3 regions of the Bradyrhizobium sp. SZCCHNS30572 genome follow, and region 1 is predicted to be linked to each of the others. Evidence: predicted binding sites of a transcription regulator. Region 1 holds the regulator's gene; each other region holds the start of a gene.
What was found. Region 1 encodes HrcA, which represses chaperone genes, less so after heat shock. Its sites were predicted from a motif close to GTTAGCACTCNCNNNNNGNGAGTGCTAAC; they were not measured.
Positions count from the first base shown of each region.

Region 2: the regulator HrcA is predicted to act here: its motif matches at 3,843-3,871, upstream of groES (co-chaperone GroES).
Region 3: the regulator HrcA is predicted to act here: its motif matches at 3,764-3,792, upstream of groES (co-chaperone GroES).

Region 1 is NZ_JAUESY010000004.1:530,137-536,080, reverse strand. It holds gene hemW (radical SAM family heme chaperone HemW) at 1-1,090, opposite strand, end outside; gene rdgB (RdgB/HAM1 family non-canonical purine NTP pyrophosphatase) at 1,077-1,721, opposite strand; gene rph (ribonuclease PH) at 1,718-2,431, opposite strand; gene hrcA (heat-inducible transcriptional repressor HrcA) at 2,596-3,684, shown strand; gene grpE (nucleotide exchange factor GrpE) at 3,817-4,437, shown strand; gene QX048_RS13610 (hypothetical protein) at 4,594-5,529, opposite strand; gene QX048_RS13605 (hypothetical protein) at 5,739-5,944, opposite strand, start outside.
Region 2 is NZ_JAUESY010000011.1:244,582-250,525, forward strand. It holds gene QX048_RS30170 (M20/M25/M40 family metallo-hydrolase) at 1-1,252, shown strand, start outside; gene QX048_RS30175 (GGDEF domain-containing protein) at 1,312-2,523, opposite strand; gene QX048_RS30180 (trypsin-like peptidase domain-containing protein) at 2,669-3,763, opposite strand; gene groES (co-chaperone GroES) at 3,986-4,300, shown strand; gene groL (chaperonin GroEL) at 4,343-5,944, shown strand, end outside.
Region 3 is NZ_JAUESY010000005.1:114,391-120,334, reverse strand. It holds gene QX048_RS14790 (RtcB family protein) at 1-485, shown strand, start outside; gene lepB (signal peptidase I) at 644-1,426, shown strand; gene groL (chaperonin GroEL) at 1,678-3,318, opposite strand; gene groES (co-chaperone GroES) at 3,406-3,720, opposite strand; gene QX048_RS14770 (usg protein) at 4,100-4,384, shown strand; gene QX048_RS14765 (cupin) at 4,600-5,205, shown strand; gene QX048_RS14760 (acyltransferase family protein) at 5,427-5,944, shown strand, end outside.

The DNA.
Region 1 (5,944 bases):
CGTCCGGATCGACCGCGATCGCGCCCTCCTCGCGCAGCAGCGCGATGCGGCGCGGATCGAGCGTGCGGCCGGAGATCCTTGCGTAGCGCTGCGGGTCGATGCCCTCGGCCAGTCGCAGCCCCATCAGCAGGAATTCGTCGGCGCGCTCCTCGCGGTTGAGCTCGTCGTCGGTCATCACACCATGACCGTTGGACTCGACCCGCATCAGCCAGGCCTCCGGCCGCTTGTCGGTCGCGGTCGCGTGCCTGATGCCGCCGATGTCGAGGCGGCCATGGGCGCCCGGGCCGATGCCGGCATATTCGTGGCCGCGCCAGTAGACGAGGTTGTGCCGGCACTCCGCGCCGGGCCGGGCGTGATTGGAAATCTCATAGGCCGGCAGTCCGTGACGGCCACAGATCTCCTGCGTGACGTCGTACAAGGTGCGCGCCAGGCCTTCGTCCGGCGTCTTCAGCTTGCCCGCGGCGTGCAGGCCGAAGAACGGCGTGCCTTCCTCGATGGTCAGTTGATACAGCGACAAATGCTCAGCCGCCTCGCCGATCGCCCGCGTCAGCTCCTCGGTCCACATCGCCGGCGTCTGGTCGGGCCGCGCGTAGATCAGATCGAACGAATAGCGCTCGAATGCATGGCGCGCGATCGCGACCGCCTTCATCGCCTCCTCGGCGGTGTGCAGGCGGCCGAGCATCTTGAGCGACGCATCGTCCATCGCCTGGACGCCGAGCGAGACCCGGTTGACGCCGGCGGCGCGATAGCCGGCAAAGCGGGTCGCCTCGACGCTGGTCGGGTTGGCTTCGAGCGACACCTCGACATCGCCAGCGACGTGCCAGTGCCGGCCGATCGCGTCGAGAATGGCGCCGACCGTCTGCGGCTGCATCAGCGACGGGGTGCCGCCGCCGAGAAAGATCGACGTGACGGTGCGCGGCCCAATGCGGGCGGCCGTGGTCGCGATCTCCTGCGCAAAGGCGCGGGCGAAGCGGTCCTGATCGATGGCGGCATGCCGGACGTGGCTGTTGAAGTCGCAATACGGACATTTCGACAGGCAGAACGGCCAGTGCACATAGACGCCGAACGCTTCGCTGTCAGCGCTGCTCAAGACAGATCTCCGCGAGTTTCACGAAGGCGCGCGCCCGGTGCGACAGGCCGAGCCCGAGCGGCGGCAGGCCATGTTTCTCGATGCTGGTCATCTCGCCGAAGGTCCGGTCGTGGCCCTCTGGCAGGAACATCGGGTCGTAGCCGAAGCCCGCCGTGCCACGCGGCGGCCAGACCAGGGTGCCGTCGACCCGCGCCTCGACCTCCTCGACGTGACCGTCCGGCCACGCCACGCACAGCGCCGAGACGAAATGGGCGCTGCGCTTGTCGGCACCAGTCGCGCCCCGCTCCTGCAGGAGGCGCTCGATGCGCGTCATCGCGCCGCCGAAATCCTTGTCCGGTCCGGCCCAGCGCGCCGAATAGATCCCCGGCGCCCCATCGAGCGCATGAACCACGATGCCGGAATCGTCGGCAAAGGCAGGAAGCTGCGCGGCTCTGGCCGCGGCGACCGCCTTGATGCGGGCGTTGGCCTGGAAGGTCTCGCCGGTCTCGTCCGGCTCGTCCAGGCCGAGATCGCCGGCCGACACCGCCTCGACGCCATGGGGGGCGAGCAGCTCGCGCATCTCGGCAAGCTTGCCGGGATTGTGGGTCGCAATGATGATGCGACCGGTGAGCTTGCGGTGCGGGCTGTTCACGCGACCGCCATCTTCTGCAGGTCGACCAGCCGCGCGACGCCCTTGCGGGCGAGCGCCATCAGCGCCAGGAATTCGGCCTCGGTGAACGGCGTCTTCTCCGCCGTGCCCTGCACCTCGATGATGCGGCCGTCGCCGGTCATGACGAAATTGGCGTCGGTCTCGGCCTCGGAGTCCTCGGCGTAGTCGAGATCCAGCACCGGCGTGCCGTTGTAGATGCCGCAGGAGATTGCGGCGACGTTGGCGCGCAGCACCTCGGTCTTGATCATGTTGCGCGATTTCATCCACTTGATGCAGTCGGCCAGCGCCACCCAGGCGCCGGTGATCGACGCCGTGCGCGTGCCGCCATCGGCCTGCAGCACGTCGCAATCGACCGTGATCTGGCGCTCGCCGAGCGCTTCCAGGTCGATCGCGGTGCGCAGCGAGCGGCCGATCAGGCGCTGGATCTCGACGGTGCGGCCGGTCTGCTTGCCTGCGGAGGCCTCGCGCCGGGTCCGTTCCAGCGTGGCGCGCGGCAGCATGCCGTATTCGGCGGTGATCCAGCCGCGTCCCTGGCCCTTGAGCCAGGGCGGCAGCCGGTCCTCGAGCGTGGCGGTGACCAGGACATGGGTGTCGCCGAACTTCACCAAGCAGGAGCCCTCGGCGTATTTGACGACGCCGCGTTCCAGGCTCACGGCCCGCAGTTCATCCGGTGCACGGCGGCTCGGCCGCATGATTCTCTCCGTGAAAGCGCGCGAAAGACCGACTTTGACGGGCCTTGTAGGAGCCGGGACAGGCAGCGGCAAGGGTTTATCATGGCTTCGCCCGCGAGCGCCGACCGGCTTGCCACCGAGCCGCCGCATGGACACATTATAGGCAGCTGGGAGGAGTTCATCTGGTGGCCCACCACGATCCGATCAACCTGATGACACCGCCGGCCGGTCTGGCGCACCTGAACGAGCGCTCGCGCGAGATCTTCCGGCAGATCGTCGAAAGCTATCTGGCGACCGGCGAACCGGTCGGCTCGCGCAACATTTCGCGGCTGATCGCGGTTCCGCTGTCGCCGGCCTCGGTGCGCAACGTCATGGCCGATCTCGAGCAGCTCGGCCTGATCTACGCGCCGCACACCTCGGCCGGCCGGTTGCCGACCGAGGCTGGCCTGCGCTTCTTCGTCGACGCCCTGATGCAGGTCGGTGACATGACGGAGGCCGAGCGGCAGTCGATCCAGAGCCAGCTCGCGGCCGTCGGCCAGGCGCAGTCGGTCGAAGCGGCGCTGGACGAAGCGCTGACCCGGCTGTCGGGTCTGACCCGTGCCGCTGCCGTGGTTCTCACCGCCAAATCCAACACCCGCCTGAAGCACATCGAGTTCGTCAGGCTCGAGCCCGAGCGCGCGCTCGTCGTTCTGGTCGGTGAAGACGGACAGGTCGAGAACCGGGTCCTGACCCTGCCGCCGGGCGTGCCGTCGTCGGCGCTGACCGAGGCGTCCAATTTCCTCAATGCCCGCATCAGAGGACGGACGCTGGCGGAAGCGCGGCTCGAGCTCGAGACCGCGCTGGCGCATGACCGTGCTGAGCTCGATCAGTTGACGCAGAAGGTGATCGCCGCCGGAGTCGCGAGCTGGTCCGGAGGGGACAGCGACGAGCGGCAGCTCATCGTGCGCGGCCACGCCAACCTGCTCGAGGACCTGCATGCGCTCGAAGATCTCGAGCGTGTCCGGCGGCTGTTCGACGATCTCGAGACCAAGCGCGGCGTCGTCGATCTGCTCGGACGGGCGGAGAGCGCGGAAGGTGTCCGCATCTTCATCGGCTCGGAGAACAAGCTGTTCTCGCTGTCGGGCTCGTCGACGATCGTGTCGCCCTATTCCGACGCCACGGGGCGCATCGTCGGCGTGCTCGGCGTCATCGGTCCGACCCGGCTCAACTATGCCCGGGTGATTCCGACGGTCGATTATGCCGCGCGTCTGGTCAGCCGGCTGCTGGGTGGCTGACGCGTGACTTGGTTCACCCGCGGACAGCGCCTCCGGGCGCAATGGTCAGGCTGCGCTTGATTTTCGACGCCCAAAGCACGATATCCCGCCCCATATCCCCCAAACCCGTCAGCCGAACTTGCGAGTCTGTCCATGACCGATCCCGACCTGCATAAGAATGATCCGGAAAACCCGGCGCAGGCCAGCGAACCCGTCGTCTCCAAGCCCTACATCATGCCCGATGATCCTGAGGCCGGCTCGGCCGAGGCCCTTGCCAAGGAGGCGGCCGACGCGCGCGACAAGATGCTGCGCACGCTCGCGGAGATGGAGAACCTGCGCAAGCGGACGGCCCGTGAAGTCGCCGATGCGCGCATGTACGGCATCACCGGCTTCGCCCGTGACGTGCTCGATATCGCCGACAATCTGCAGCGCGCGCTCGATGCCGTGCCGGCCGAGACACGCGCCAATGCCGATGCGGGCCTGAAGTCGCTGATCGAGGGCGTCGAGCTCACCGAGCGCTCGCTGCTCAACACGCTGGAGAAGAACGGCGTCAAGAAGTTCGATCCGACGGGACAGAAGTTCGACCCCAACTTCCAGCAGGCGATGTACGAGGTCCCGGATCCGTCGGTGCCGTCCGGTACCGTGGTGCAGGTCGTGCAGGCCGGCTTCATGATCGGCGAGCGCGTGCTGCGCCCCGCGCTGGTCGGCGTGTCCAAGGGTGGCGCGAAGGCGGCGCCGGCGGCGAGCAACGATCAGTCGAACAGCGCCGCCTGACGGCGAGCCTAGGCAGGCGTCCCGCTGCCGTCCTGTCGATCGAATGAACAAGCCACGGGCAACGATGCCCGTGGCTTCTTGTTTGTCGGCGCGACTTTGTAGTCCGTCTCACGGCGAGTGGCCAACGTGATCACGACGTCCGATGCCGGGCTGGTCTCAGCCTCTCGGCTGGATGCCGTCGCGGACGGCGCGGAAGCGCGGGAAGGCCGCCGACCACTGGTCGCGCGGCGCGCTGCCGATGATCCGCAACGTGTTCGGCCCGCCGAAGCGCAGCCACTGCACCACCGTCACCGGCGTATTGTCCTTGCCGCTGGTGGCGTCGATCCGGGTCTCATAGGCCGGCTGGCCGTCGATGCGGATCGGCTCGGACATCGTGATGCGCGCTTCGCGGACGCCCGGAATGGTGGTGGCCGCCTGCTGCGCGACGCGCGCGCGGTCGCCTGCCTCCGGGGCGACGCCGGCCACCAGCCCGATCACCACGAAGGGCGCGGCCTCGAAGCCCTTGTCCTCTTCGCCATCGGCCAGGATCAGGGCGCCCGGCCCGAGCGTGCGGATGGTCTTGAACCCGGAGAGGTCGGTGACCTTGAACGGCATCATCGCGAGCTGCTCGTCGACCGGAACGTCCTTGCGGACGACGGCGGAGGCGAACATCTGGCGCACGGCATCGTCGGTATAGATCCGGCTCGCGGTCTCCGGGATCTGCACGGCCACGTAGCCGGAGAAGCCGTTGCCGGGCAGGATCATCGAGTAGCGCCGCACTGGCGTGGCGCCATCCCGGCCGTTCTCCACCGTGTAGTAGGCGGTGCCGGCAGCGGTCTCGATGCTCTCCGGCTTGACGCTGCCGGTCCCGGCGGGATTGGCGGTAAACGCATTCTTCACCTCGCCATAGGCGGCCGCCGGCAGTTCGGTCAGCAGCACCTTGACGCTCTGGTCCTCGGTTTCGAAGCCGGAGAACGTCTTGGCCTTGGCGAGCCCCACCAGGGGCGCGAGCCCGATGCGGACGCCGGGCGGAAATATGGCGTCGGCGGCCAATGCGGGGTGCAGCAGCGACATCAGCAGGGTGGCCGCGGCGAAAAATCGAACGATCATCATCAACATTGCCTCGTTGACCGAGGCCTCGTGCCGAGGCGGTCGGGATCCTCGCCAGCGTGGTCTTCGGCGGGCACGCTTTTAGCGGCTTTACGCCCCCCGCAACAGGCCGGGCGCGCGGTTTTGATCGCCTGCGGCGATTGGCGGGACCCCCGCGGGGGCGCATTTCGCGGATAATTCGCCTCGAAAGGCGGATTCAGGATGGTCCAGCGCTAGCTGCGCTTCAGGATTTCGACGCCGTCGACGGTCTGTACCAGCACATAGGGCTCCAGCAGAGCCCTGAGTTCGGGGTCGGAACGCGCCCAATCGCCCCAGTCGCTGTTCTGATTGTCGATCAGGACGACGTCGGGCGGCTGTTTCCGGAAGTCGGCGACGATCCCGGCGCGTTCGCGTTCCACGTAGGGCGCGAGCCTCTGCG
Region 2 (5,944 bases), on a different contig from region 1:
CAAGGATCTTGCGACGCTCGGTTTCGCCGCCGAAGTGCGGCCGACCGCCGGCCATCCGGCCGTGGTCGGCAAGAGCAACGGCCATGGCGCGGCCAAGCCACATGTCCTGTTCTACGGCCATTACGACGTGCAGCCGGTCGATCCGCTCGAGCTGTGGCATCGGCCGCCGTTCGAGCCCGTGGTCGCCGACCATGCCGACGGCCGCAAGATCATCGTCGCGCGCGGCGCCGAGGACGACAAGGGCCAGCTGATGACCTTCGTCGAGGCCTGCCGCGCCTGGAAGAAGGTGACGGGCGCGCTGCCGCTCGACATCACGATGCTGATCGAAGGCGAGGAGGAGGTCGGCTCCAAGAACTTCGTGCCGTTCCTCGAAGCCAACAAGGACGAGTTCAAGGCCGACTTCGCGCTGGTCTGTGACACCGGCATGTGGGACCCGAACACCCCGGCGATCACGACCTCGCTTCGCGGGCTGCTCTATGAAGAGGTGAAGATCAAGGCCGCCAATCGCGATCTGCATTCCGGCGTGTTCGGCGGCGGCGCGCGCAATCCGATCCGCGTGCTGACCGAGATCCTCGGCGGCCTGTTCGACGCCGACGGGCGCATCACCATCCCCGGCTTCTATGACGGCGTGAAGGATGTGCCGCCGGAGGTCCTGGAGCAGTGGAAGAAGCTCAACCTGACGCCCGAGAGCTTCCTCAAGCCGATCGGCCTGTCGATCCCCGCCGGCGAGAAGGATCGTCTGCTGATCGAGCAAATCTCGTCGCGGCCGACCTGCGACATCAACGGCATCTGGGGCGGCTATATCGGCGAGGGCTCCAAGACCGTGATTCCGTCGCTGGCGCATGCGAAGATCTCGTTCCGCCTCGTCGAGGGCCAGGACCCGCTGAAGATCCGCAAGGCCTTCCGCGACTACGTGTCGGCGCGCATCCCCGGCGACTGCTCGGTCGAGTTCGGCGATCATTCGGCGGGCGCTGCGATCGCGCTCGACTGGACCATGAAGCCGTTGGCGGCTGCCAGGCAGGCGTTGACCGAGGAGTGGGGCAAGGAGACCGTCCTGATGGGCTCAGGCGCCTCGATCCCGATCGTCACCGACTTCAAGAAGACGCTCGGTCTCGATTCACTGCTGGTCGGCTTCGGTCTCGACGACGACAACATCCATTCGCCGAACGAGAAGTACGACCTCAAGAGCTACCACAAGGGCATCCGCTCCTGGGCCCGCATCCTCGCCGCGCTCGCGGAGATGCCACGGTAGTGCAGGCGCGCGTCCGGGCTACGACCGCGACGGCGCTGATTGTTTGCACGAGGCTGAACTCACGCCGCGCTGGCGACCGACTTCGCCGCGAGATCGCCGCCGGCGATCTTGCGCAGCGCTGCGAGATTGGCTTCGGCCGAAGCCAATCGCCAGCAGGATTTCCCGCTCGACTTGGCTTCATACAATGCGGCGTCCGCCGCGAACAGCAGGGCTTCCGGATCGGTGCCGTGCTCGGGCGCGACGGCGATGCCGATGCTGATGCCGATCTGGACATGCGCGCCGCCCGGCAGGGCCATCGGCGAGGTCATCACCTCGATGATGCGCTCGCCGAGCGCCAGCGCGTGGTCGAGCGCAGGATCGCCGGCGAGCACCACGAACTCGTCGCCGCCGATCCGGGCGATGACGTCGCCGCGAGAGGCGGTCTGCCGCAGCGTCCGGCCGACGATCTTCAGCAGCTCGTCGCCTGCGGCGTGACCGAAGGTGTCGTTGACCGGCTTGAAGCCATCGAGATCGAGATACAGGACGGCGAAGCTGCGATCGCCGCCGGCGTCGAGCCTGCTCTGCAGCGCATCGATCAGGCCGGCGCGGTTGCGCAAGCCCGTGAGTGGATCGAGCCGCGCCCGCTCGTCGCTCTCGCGCTTGGCCTGCATGACCGCCACCAGCATCTTGTTGAGCCGGAACGCCGCGCCGGTCATGGCGAGGAAGTAGACCGGCATCTGCAGATACATCGCGAACAACAACGGCTCATGCGACGTCGCGACGCCGGGGATGACGGGGCCGATGCTGAACAGGATCATCGTGCCGACCAGGCGCGGCGCGCTGAAATTGCGAAAGCAGATGCCGCCCACCATGGCGGCCGAGGAGATGCAGGTCAGTGACGCGGCCACCCAGTCGCCGGACGCGAGGCTGATGCCGACGCCGAAGCCGACGCTGGCGCTCCAGGCCACCGACAGCAGGATGTGGATGTCGGTCGGCGTCGCCAGCCGCTCGCGCGCGCGGCGGTAGGCAATCATCATCACGATCAGCCGCGACAGGCAGATCGCGACTTCGAGCACGAACCAGGTGATGAAGAGCGGGCTCGGCGTACGCAGTGCGAGCGCTGCGGCGACAGCAACGGTGTTGATGGCGCCGCCGGCGAACACCGACCAGCAGCCGTAGAGCTCACGCGTCAACGCGCGGCGGATATCTGATGACACCGGATATCCCGGGTCGGCCAGCCAGCGCGTCACGCGCCAGCGTGGCAAACTGAACGCCAAACCATCACCCCGCATTTCAATACCTCCGCGGGGTTGCAATAAGCGCGATAGCACTTAACAGGCGTTTAGAGAGGTATCGGCGTCTCGCTGCATGCTTGATGCACGGTAAAAATTTACTCCACGTGGTACGCGCAGCTAACAACGAACTGAAGTTGAATTCTCAGCCCGAGGTTCTCGCGCGCGCACGTTCTTCGGTGACCGGCGCGACCTCCACCGTCGCATTGCCGAGCGCGCGGTCGCGCTCGAACACGAGACGGACGCGCTGCCCGACCGGTGTGAGGCCGATCAGGTTGCGCACCTGCGTGGCGCTGCGCACCGGCATGTCGTTCGCCTTCACGATGATGTCGCCCTTGCGCAGTCCCGCGCGTTCGGCCGGCGAGCCCACGGTGACGTCGGCGACGCGCGCGCCCTGAATCCGGCCATCGGCCGGCGCATCCAGGTCGAGCAGGGTCACGCCGATGCGGCCGCGATCGACGCGGCCGTTGGCGACGAGCTGCTCCATCACCCGCCGCGCCATGTTGATCGGGACGGCGAAGCCGATGCCGACATTGCCGCCGCCGGGCGAGATGATCGCGGTGTTGATGCCGACCAGCTCGCCGCGCAGATTGATCAGCGCGCCGCCGGAATTTCCGGGATTGATCGCCGCGTCGGTCTGGATGAAATCCTCGTAGCCCTGCTTGCCGAGGCCGGTTCGCCCGAGCGCGCTCACGAGACCCGAGGTGACGGTCTGGCCAAGACCGAACGGGTTGCCGACGGCGATCACGAAATCGCCGACCTCGAGCGCATCACTGTCGCCAAGCGCGATGGCCTTGAGGTCGATGGGGTCCCTGATCTGCAGCAGCGCGATATCGGTGGCGGGATCGCGCCCGACCAGGCGGGCGGCGAATTTGCGGCCATCCTTGGTGCGGATCTGCACTGTCGTGACGTGCTCGACGACGTGATTGGCGGTCATGACGTAGCCGCGCTGCGCATCGACGATGACGCCCGAGCCGGTGGCGCTGATCTGCTTCTCGACCTGCTTGGGGACGTCGAAAAACTCGCGAAACAGCGGGTCCTGGTAGAGCGGATTGTCCTGGCGGACCTTGCCTTCGACCGAGATGTTGACGACGGCGGGCGTCACTTCCTTGACCAGCGGGGCCAGCGTCGGCACCCGGCCTAGCTTGAGATCGGGAATTTGGGCCAAGGCCGGCCCGGTCATCAGGCAAAGCAGAATGGCAGGCGCCAGGACGGCCCGGAGAAAAGGCGGAAGCTGCATCGTGATCCCCAACAAGCGCGATCAGGATTTTTTGGCGACGACAGAACTGGGAAAGCGGCCGGCCCGGTTCAAGAGCCGCACTGGCAATCGTTCCCCGAGAGTGCCAAAAAATTTACGTGACCCTCTTGAACGAAAAGTTCGGCTTTCCTAGGTCGTTGCTCGCTCGGGGGCCTGATGGGACCCGAGGCTTATGACATCGCTGATCTGTAAAGGAGGATGTGCATGCATTTCCGTCCATTGCACGACCGCGTGCTCGTGCGCCGTATCGATGCCGAGGAGAAGACCAAGGGCGGCATCATCATTCCCGACACCGCCAAGGAGAAGCCGCAGGAGGGCGAGATCGTTGCCGCGGGTCCTGGCGCGCGGAATGAGCAGGGGCAATTGGTGCCGCTCGACGTCAAGCCCGGCGACCGGGTGCTGTTCGGGAAATGGTCGGGCACCGAGGTCAAGATCGACGGCAAGGATCTGCTGATCATGAAGGAGAGCGATCTGCTCGGCATCATCGAAGCTCCCGTGGCGGCGAAGAAGGCCGCTTGATTCCCTCAACTGACAGTCATCGAGAGAAAGGAGACGACGAACATGGCTGCCAAGGACGTGAAGTTTTCGACCGACGCGCGCGATCGCATGCTGCGCGGCGTCGACATCCTCGCCAATGCCGTGAAGGTCACGCTCGGTCCCAAGGGCCGCAACGTCGTGATCGAGAAATCGTTCGGCGCGCCGCGCATCACCAAGGACGGCGTGACGGTCGCCAAGGAGATCGAACTGGAGGACAAGTTCGAGAACATGGGCGCGCAGATGGTGCGCGAGGTGGCCTCGAAGACCGCCGATCTCGCCGGCGACGGCACCACCACCGCCACCGTGCTCGCCCAGGCCATCGTCAAGGAAGGCGCAAAGTCGGTCGCCGCCGGCATGAACCCGATGGATCTGAAGCGCGGCATTGATCTCGCCGTCGACGCGATCGTCAAGGATCTCAAGTTGCACGCCAAGAAGATCACCAGCAATGACGAGATCGCGCAGGTCGGCACCATCTCGGCCAATGGCGACAACGAGATCGGCCGCTTCCTCGCCGAGGCCATGCAGAAGGTCGGCAATGAGGGCGTGATCACGGTCGAGGAGGCGAAGAGCCTCGACACCGAGCTCGAGGTGGTCGAGGGCATGCAGTTCGACCGCGGCTACGTTTCGCCGTATTTCGTCACCAACTCCGAGAAGATGCGGGTCGAGCTCGAGGATCCCTACATCCTGATCCACGAGAAGAAACTGTCGGGCCTGCAGACCATGCTGCCGCTGCTCGAAGCCGTGGTGCAGTCGGGCAAGCCGCTGCTGATCGTCGCCGAGGATGTCGAAGGCGAGGCGCTGGCCACCCTGGTCGTCAACAAGCTGCGCGGCGGCCTGAAGATCGCCGCCGTCAAGGCGCCGGGCTTCGGCGATCGCCGCAAGGCCATGCTGGAGGACATCGCGATCCTCACCGGCGGCACGACCATCTCCGAGGATCTCGGCATCAAGCTCGAGAACGTCACCTTGTCGATGCTCGGCCGCGCCAAGAAGGTCGTGGTCGACAAGGAGAACACCACGATCGTCGACGGCGCCGGCGCCAGGAAGGACATCGAGGCGCGCACCCAGCAGATCAGGCTGCAGATCGAGGAGACCACCTCCGACTACGACCGCGAGAAGCTGCAGGAGCGGCTCGCCAAGCTCGCCGGCGGCGTCGCGGTGATCCGGGTCGGCGGCGCCACCGAGGTCGAGGTCAAGGAGCGCAAGGACCGCGTCGACGATGCGCTGCACGCCACCCGCGCCGCGGTGGAGGAGGGCATCCTGCCCGGCGGCGGCGTCGCGCTGCTGCGCGCCACCAAGGTGCTCGACGGCGTCAAGACTGTTAACGCCGACCAGAAGGCCGGCGTGGACATCGTCCGGCGCGCCATCCAGGTGCCGGTGCGGCAGATCGTGCAGAACGCCGGTGACGACGGCTCGCTGGTGGTCGGCAAGCTGCTGGAGAAGGATACCTACAGCTGGGGCTTCAACGCCGCGACCGGCGAGTACCAGGATCTGGTGCAGGCCGGCGTGATCGACCCCGCCAAGGTGGTCCGTACCGCGCTGCAGGATGCGGCCTCGGTCGCCTCGCTGCTGATCACCACCGAGGCGCTGGTGGCCGACAAGCCGAAGAAGGCGGACGCCGCCGCGGCC
Region 3 (5,944 bases), on a different contig from region 1:
TCGCGGCGGCGAAGCTCGGCAACGCCGTCGCGGACCGGTTCTGGAACGAGCACAACTTCGTCTTCCAGAAGAGCGACGGCCTGTACTACCACGGCAAGGGCGCGACGCCGAACTGGTCCGGCTTCTCGGCTGACGATGACGGACGCACGATCGTGCCGCTCAACATGGCCGAGCCGGTGCTGATCCTGAAGCATCGCGACAACAAGGATGCGCTCGGCTTCGCGCCGCACGGCGCTGGCCGCAATCTCGGGCGGAAGGCGTTTTTGCGCGCGCATCGCCCGGAGATGCCTGAGGGCATCGATGCGCGGTTCTATTGCGGCAAGCCTGATTTGTCGGAGCTGCCGCAGGCCTACAAGAACGCGGCGTCGGTACGGGCGCAGATCGCACGCTACGGCCTCGGCGAGGTGACCGACGAGGTGATCCCTTACGGCTCGATCATGGCCGGTGACTGGGAAGCCGACGCGCCGTGGCGGAAGGGGCGATGAAGACTCCAAATCGGTGAGGTCGCCCACGGGCGGCCTCCTGTTGACGGGGCGGCAGGCGCCGGAGGTGATCAGCGGCCGCGTGGCCGCCGGTTCATTTGGCGATTGCGCATGGTCGGGCCTTCCATCATCCTCAGGCTGTGAAGAAGGGGGGAGACGCGATGACGAGCCTGGATGCGGGTGCCATCGGGCCGAAGCGCGAGCCGTGGTGGGCGATCGCGGGGATCTTCATCGCGGGCTTTGCGCTGCTGTGCCTGCTGCTGGCCTCGCCGGTACTGATCCGCTCCTTCCTGTATCAGCCGTTCAACATCCCTTCATCCTCGAACATTCCAACGCTTCTCGTCGGCGATGTCTTCTTCGTGTCGAAATATCCCTACGGCTACAGCCGTTTCACTTGGCCGTTGTCTTGGCCTTCCTCGTTGCCGCCGTCGGCGCGCATCTGGGGCGCGACACCTGCGCGCGGTGATGTGGTCGCGTTCTTCCTGCCGAAAGACAATGCGACCGTCTACATCAAGCGCGTCGTCGGACTGCCCGGCGATCGCGTCCAGATGAAGGAGGGAGTGCTCTACATCAACGATACGGCCGTCGAGCGGGAGCGGGTCGAGGATCTGACCGGAGAGGCGGCCTGCGGGGGCGGTGCGAACGAGCGCGTCACGCGCTGGCGCGAGACCTTGCCGAATGGCGTGAGCTACGAGACGCTGGATTGCGTCAGCCACGGCTTCTTCGACAATACCAACGTCTTCGTCGTGCCGCCCGGGCGGCTGTTCATGCTCGGCGACAACCGCGACAACTCGACCGACAGCCGTGTGCTTGGCACCATCGGCTATGTGCCGATCGAGAATGTCATCGGCCGCGCCGCGATGATCTTCTTCTCGGCCACCAGCGCCGAGAAAGGCAAGCCGGGCCGGATCCGTTTCGAGCGGATTGGGACGATGGTGAAGTAGGGCGGCGCGGAGCCCGTAGCCCGCATGAGCGAAGCGACATGCGGGATCACCTGCTCGGTTCGTGACACTCCGGATGTCGCTCCCGCCTGCGCCCTTCGGGATGCGGCGTGCGCTCATCTGAACTACGCATTGAAGGCATCGGGGGCATGAGCCCGAAACCGAGGCTGGCGATGCGACAATTCCAGCACAAACGAAAACCCCGGCATCGCTGCCGGGGTTTTGCAATTGTCGTCTGCGACGAAGCGTCGGACTTAGAAGTCCATGCCGCCCATGCCGCCGCCCGGAGGCATCGCGGGGCCGCCGGCGTTCTTCTTCGGCAGCTCGGCGACCATGGCTTCGGTCGTGATCAGCAGCGCAGCCACGGAGGCGGCGTTCTGGATCGCGGCGCGAACCACCTTGGTCGGGTCGATGATGCCCTTGGAGACCAGGTTGCCGTACTCGCCGGTCTGGCTGTCGAAGCCGTAGGCGTACTGGTCCTTCTCCAGGATCTTGCCGACGATGACCGAGCCGTCCTCGCCCGCGTTGATCGCGATCTGGCGGGCCGGGGCGGAGAGCGCCTTGCGGACGATCTCGATGCCAGTCTTCTGGTCGTCGTTCTTGGTGCGCAGGCCCTTGAGCTGCTCGGACGCCCGGAGCAGGGCGACGCCGCCGCCCGGCAGGATGCCTTCCTCGACAGCCGCGCGGGTCGCATGCATCGCGTCATCCACGCGATCCTTGCGCTCCTTGACCTCGACCTCGGTCGCGCCGCCGACGCGGATCACCGCGACGCCGCCCGCGAGCTTGGCCAGACGCTCCTGCAGCTTCTCACGGTCGTAGTCCGAGGTGGTCTCCTCGATCTGCGCCTTGATCTGGTGCACGCGCGCCTCGATGTCGGCCTTCTTGCCGGCGCCGTTGACGATCGTGGTGTTCTCCTTGTCGATCATCACCTTCTTGGCGCGGCCGAGCATCGAGAGGTTGACGTTCTCGAGCTTGATGCCGAGATCCTCCGAGATCGCCTGGCCGCCGGTCAGGATCGCGATGTCCTGCAGCATGGCCTTGCGGCGATCGCCGAAGCCCGGCGCCTTGACGGCCGCGACCTTCAGGCCGCCACGCAGGCGGTTGACGACCAGGGTGGCGAGCGCCTCGCCCTCGACGTCCTCGGCGACGATGACCAGCGGCTTGCCGGTCTGCACCACGGCCTCGAGCAGCGGCAGCAGCTCGTTCAGCGAGGAAAGCTTCTTCTCGTTGATCAGGATGTAGGCGTCATCCATCTCGACGCGCATCTTGTCGGCGTTGGTGACGAAGTAGGGCGAGATGTAGCCGCGGTCGAACTGCATGCCCTCGACGACGTCGAGCTCGGTCTCGAGCGACTTGGCTTCCTCGACGGTGATGACACCCTCGTTGCCGACCTTCTTCATCGCGTCGGCGAGGAACTTGCCGATCTCGGCGTCGCCGTTGGCGGAGATGGTGCCGACCTGGGCGATCTCGTCGTTCGACGTGACCTTCTTGGAGTTCTTGACGAGGTCGGCAACGACCGCCTCGACCGCGAGGTCGATGCCGCGCTTCAGATCCATCGGGTTCATGCCGGCGGCAACCGCCTTGGCGCCTTCACGCACGATGGCCTGGGCCAGCACGGTCGCGGTGGTGGTGCCGTCGCCGGCCGCGTCAGCGGACTTCGAGGCGACCTCGCGCACCATCTGCGCGCCCATGTTCTCGAACTTGTCGTCGAGCTCGATCTCCTTGGCGACGGTGACGCCGTCCTTGGTGATGCGCGGCGCGCCGAACGACTTGTCGAGGACGACGTTGCGGCCCTTCGGACCGAGCGTGACCTTGACGGCATTGGCGAGGATGTCCACGCCGCGCAGCATGCGGTCGCGAGCGTCGACGCCGAACTTTACGTCTTTTGCTGACATATTGGGTTTCCCTGAGTTGAATTGGTCGTCTCACCCTGGGCAGGGCGCCCGCAGGCGCTCCTCAGGGTGAGCGTTGAGCGGGTTGGCTTAGGCGGCCTTCTTCTTTGACGCGGTGTCGGTGAGCACGCCCATGATGTCGCTTTCCTTCATGATCAGCAGCTCGTGGCCGTCGATCTTGACCTCGGTGCCCGACCACTTGCCGAACAGCACGCGGTCACCGACCTGGACGTCGAGCGGGACCAGCTTGCCGCTCTCGTCGCGGGCGCCCGGGCCCACCGCGATCACTTCGCCCTGCGAGGGCTTCTCCTTGGCCGAGTCGGGGATGATGATGCCGCCAGCGGTCTTCTCTTCGGCGTCGATGCGCTTGACCACGACGCGGTCGTGAAGCGGACGGAAAGCCATACAGTCCTCCTAAGCTATTGAGGCGATTGTCAGTTTCTGGGAATTTGGCAGTCGGCGCCGGCGAGTGCCAGCACGCAGGCTGGATTTAGGGGAGAGCATTCGGCCGGGCAAGGGCTTGTAGCAGAAAAATTAGCAGTCAACTGCGGGCTCTGCCAAAGCGTTCCGATAGCGTTAACGGGAGCGGAACGAACCATGAAACCCCGTATTAGCACCTGGGCTAAGTGGCTGCTAATGCAGCATTTTTCAACATGTCGTTAAACATTTAAGCTTGAGATGGGTTGAGGACATGCGTCACATTTCTAGGCAGTGAGCGCATCTTTGCCGGGTGGCTCCATCCCGGATGGCCACACGGACATGCGCTCCAGAAACGGAGGTTGGCATGGTGTCGAAGGTTGAGGTTTCCGAGGACTTTCGGAAACAGGTGCTGGGTTACGGGCTGACGACGGCGCAGATCCTGTATCGGATGCCGGACCATCGCTCGCTGCTGCAGACCTATGTCTGGCAGAACTACGACCTGTTTCCGAAATTCCCGGCGCTGCAGGACTTCCTGGCGTTCTGGCAGGAGAAGATCGAGGGTCCGCTGTATTCGGTCACGGTGGCGCATTCCAAGCTGATCAAGCCGGCCGAGCTGCGCGCTGTCGACGGCGTGTTCCGGCTGCATTGAGGCTGACAGCCACCGCTGCCGCCTCATGACCGGTGTCATTCCGGGGCGCGCGAAGCGCGAGCCCGGAATCCATCGGGCGGCAGAACGCGCGGAGGAATGGATTCCGGGCTCGTGCTTCGCACGCCCCGGAATGACGACCTTTGTTGGAGCGGCTGCTGAGCCTCTCCAATCCAATATGTGCTACCCTCGCGACGAGGACTCGTAGGGAGAGCACCATGGCCACCAAGAGCCGGACGACCAAGCCCGCATCACGCGCCGCCGCCAAGTCAGCGGCGCTGAAGACCGGCAAGAGCAGCAAGGCGACGGCGAAGGCCGTTACGAGAACTAGCGCCAAGCCGCTGGCGAAGACGCCCGCCAAGCCGGGCCGGGCGGCTGCGCCCTCGGCGCGCAAGGCGCTGGCGAGCAAGGGGCGACCAGCGCCGGCGCCGCGCCGCCGCAAACAGAAGGTCGCGATCAGCCATCACCGCGAGGAGGACTTCAAGGCCGACGGCCTGCGCGCTTATGCCCATTACCGCGACCTCGGCATCGCCGACGCGACGCACGGTTTGGCGCGCGCGCATGTCATCCGCATGCTGCCGCCGTGCAATCCGCAGGAAGTCTCCAAGCTGCACACCCATGCGGTCGACTTCCAGATGGTCTATGTGCTCAAGGGCTGGGTGAAGAGCTACCTCGAAGGCGTCGGCGAGACGCTGATGCAGGAGGGCAGCTGCTGGACCCAGCCGCCGAAGATCCGGCACATGATCCTCGACTATTCCGACGACGTCGAGCTGCTGGAAGTGATCCTGCCGGCCGACTTCAAAACCGTCGAACTGTCGACGTAAAGCCGACAGAAATGGATGGAAACATTCGCGTGCGATGGACGGCGGTCCCATCGCGCGTGTGTGTTGACATCCGGTCTCGCGTCATTGGGACGGATGGGCCGGCGACGAATCCGTAAGACGTGTTCGCCGCGGGCTTGCGTAAAGGCGTACCCGTTCCGTTGCCGCGCTTCGTCGTCCAGTTCGCTCCCACGATCCCGTGCGTGCCTCGCACGCGCGCATCGATGCAGCCCCGCATCGCCAGCGCGGGCGCCGGCCCGGCTTCAGATGTAGGACATCGCGAGGACATCGACTGGCTGCGCGCCATCGCGGTGCTCTCCGTCGTCGCATTCCATTTCGAGGCGCCGGCGATCTTCGGCGGCTTCGTCGGCGTCGACATCTTCTTCGTCATCTCCGGCTACCTGATCACCGGCATCATCGCCGCGGAGATCGGGGCGGGCCGCTTCTCGTTCGTGCAATTCTACGAGCGGAGGGTGCGGCGGCTGCTGCCGGCGCTCTACGCCATGGTGGCGTTCGCGGCGCTCCCGGCGTCGCAGGACATGCTGGGCTCCGAGCGCGCCGAATTCTTCCGTTCCGCGGCCGCCGTCGTCACCTTCACTTCGAACATCTTCTTCTGGCAGCAGTCGGGCTATTTCGACCACGCCGCGGTGGAGAAGCCGCTGCTGCACGCCTGGTCGCTCGCGGTCGAGGAGCAGTTCTATCTGGTGCTGCCGATCGTGGTCTGGGCCGTGTTGCTGATAGC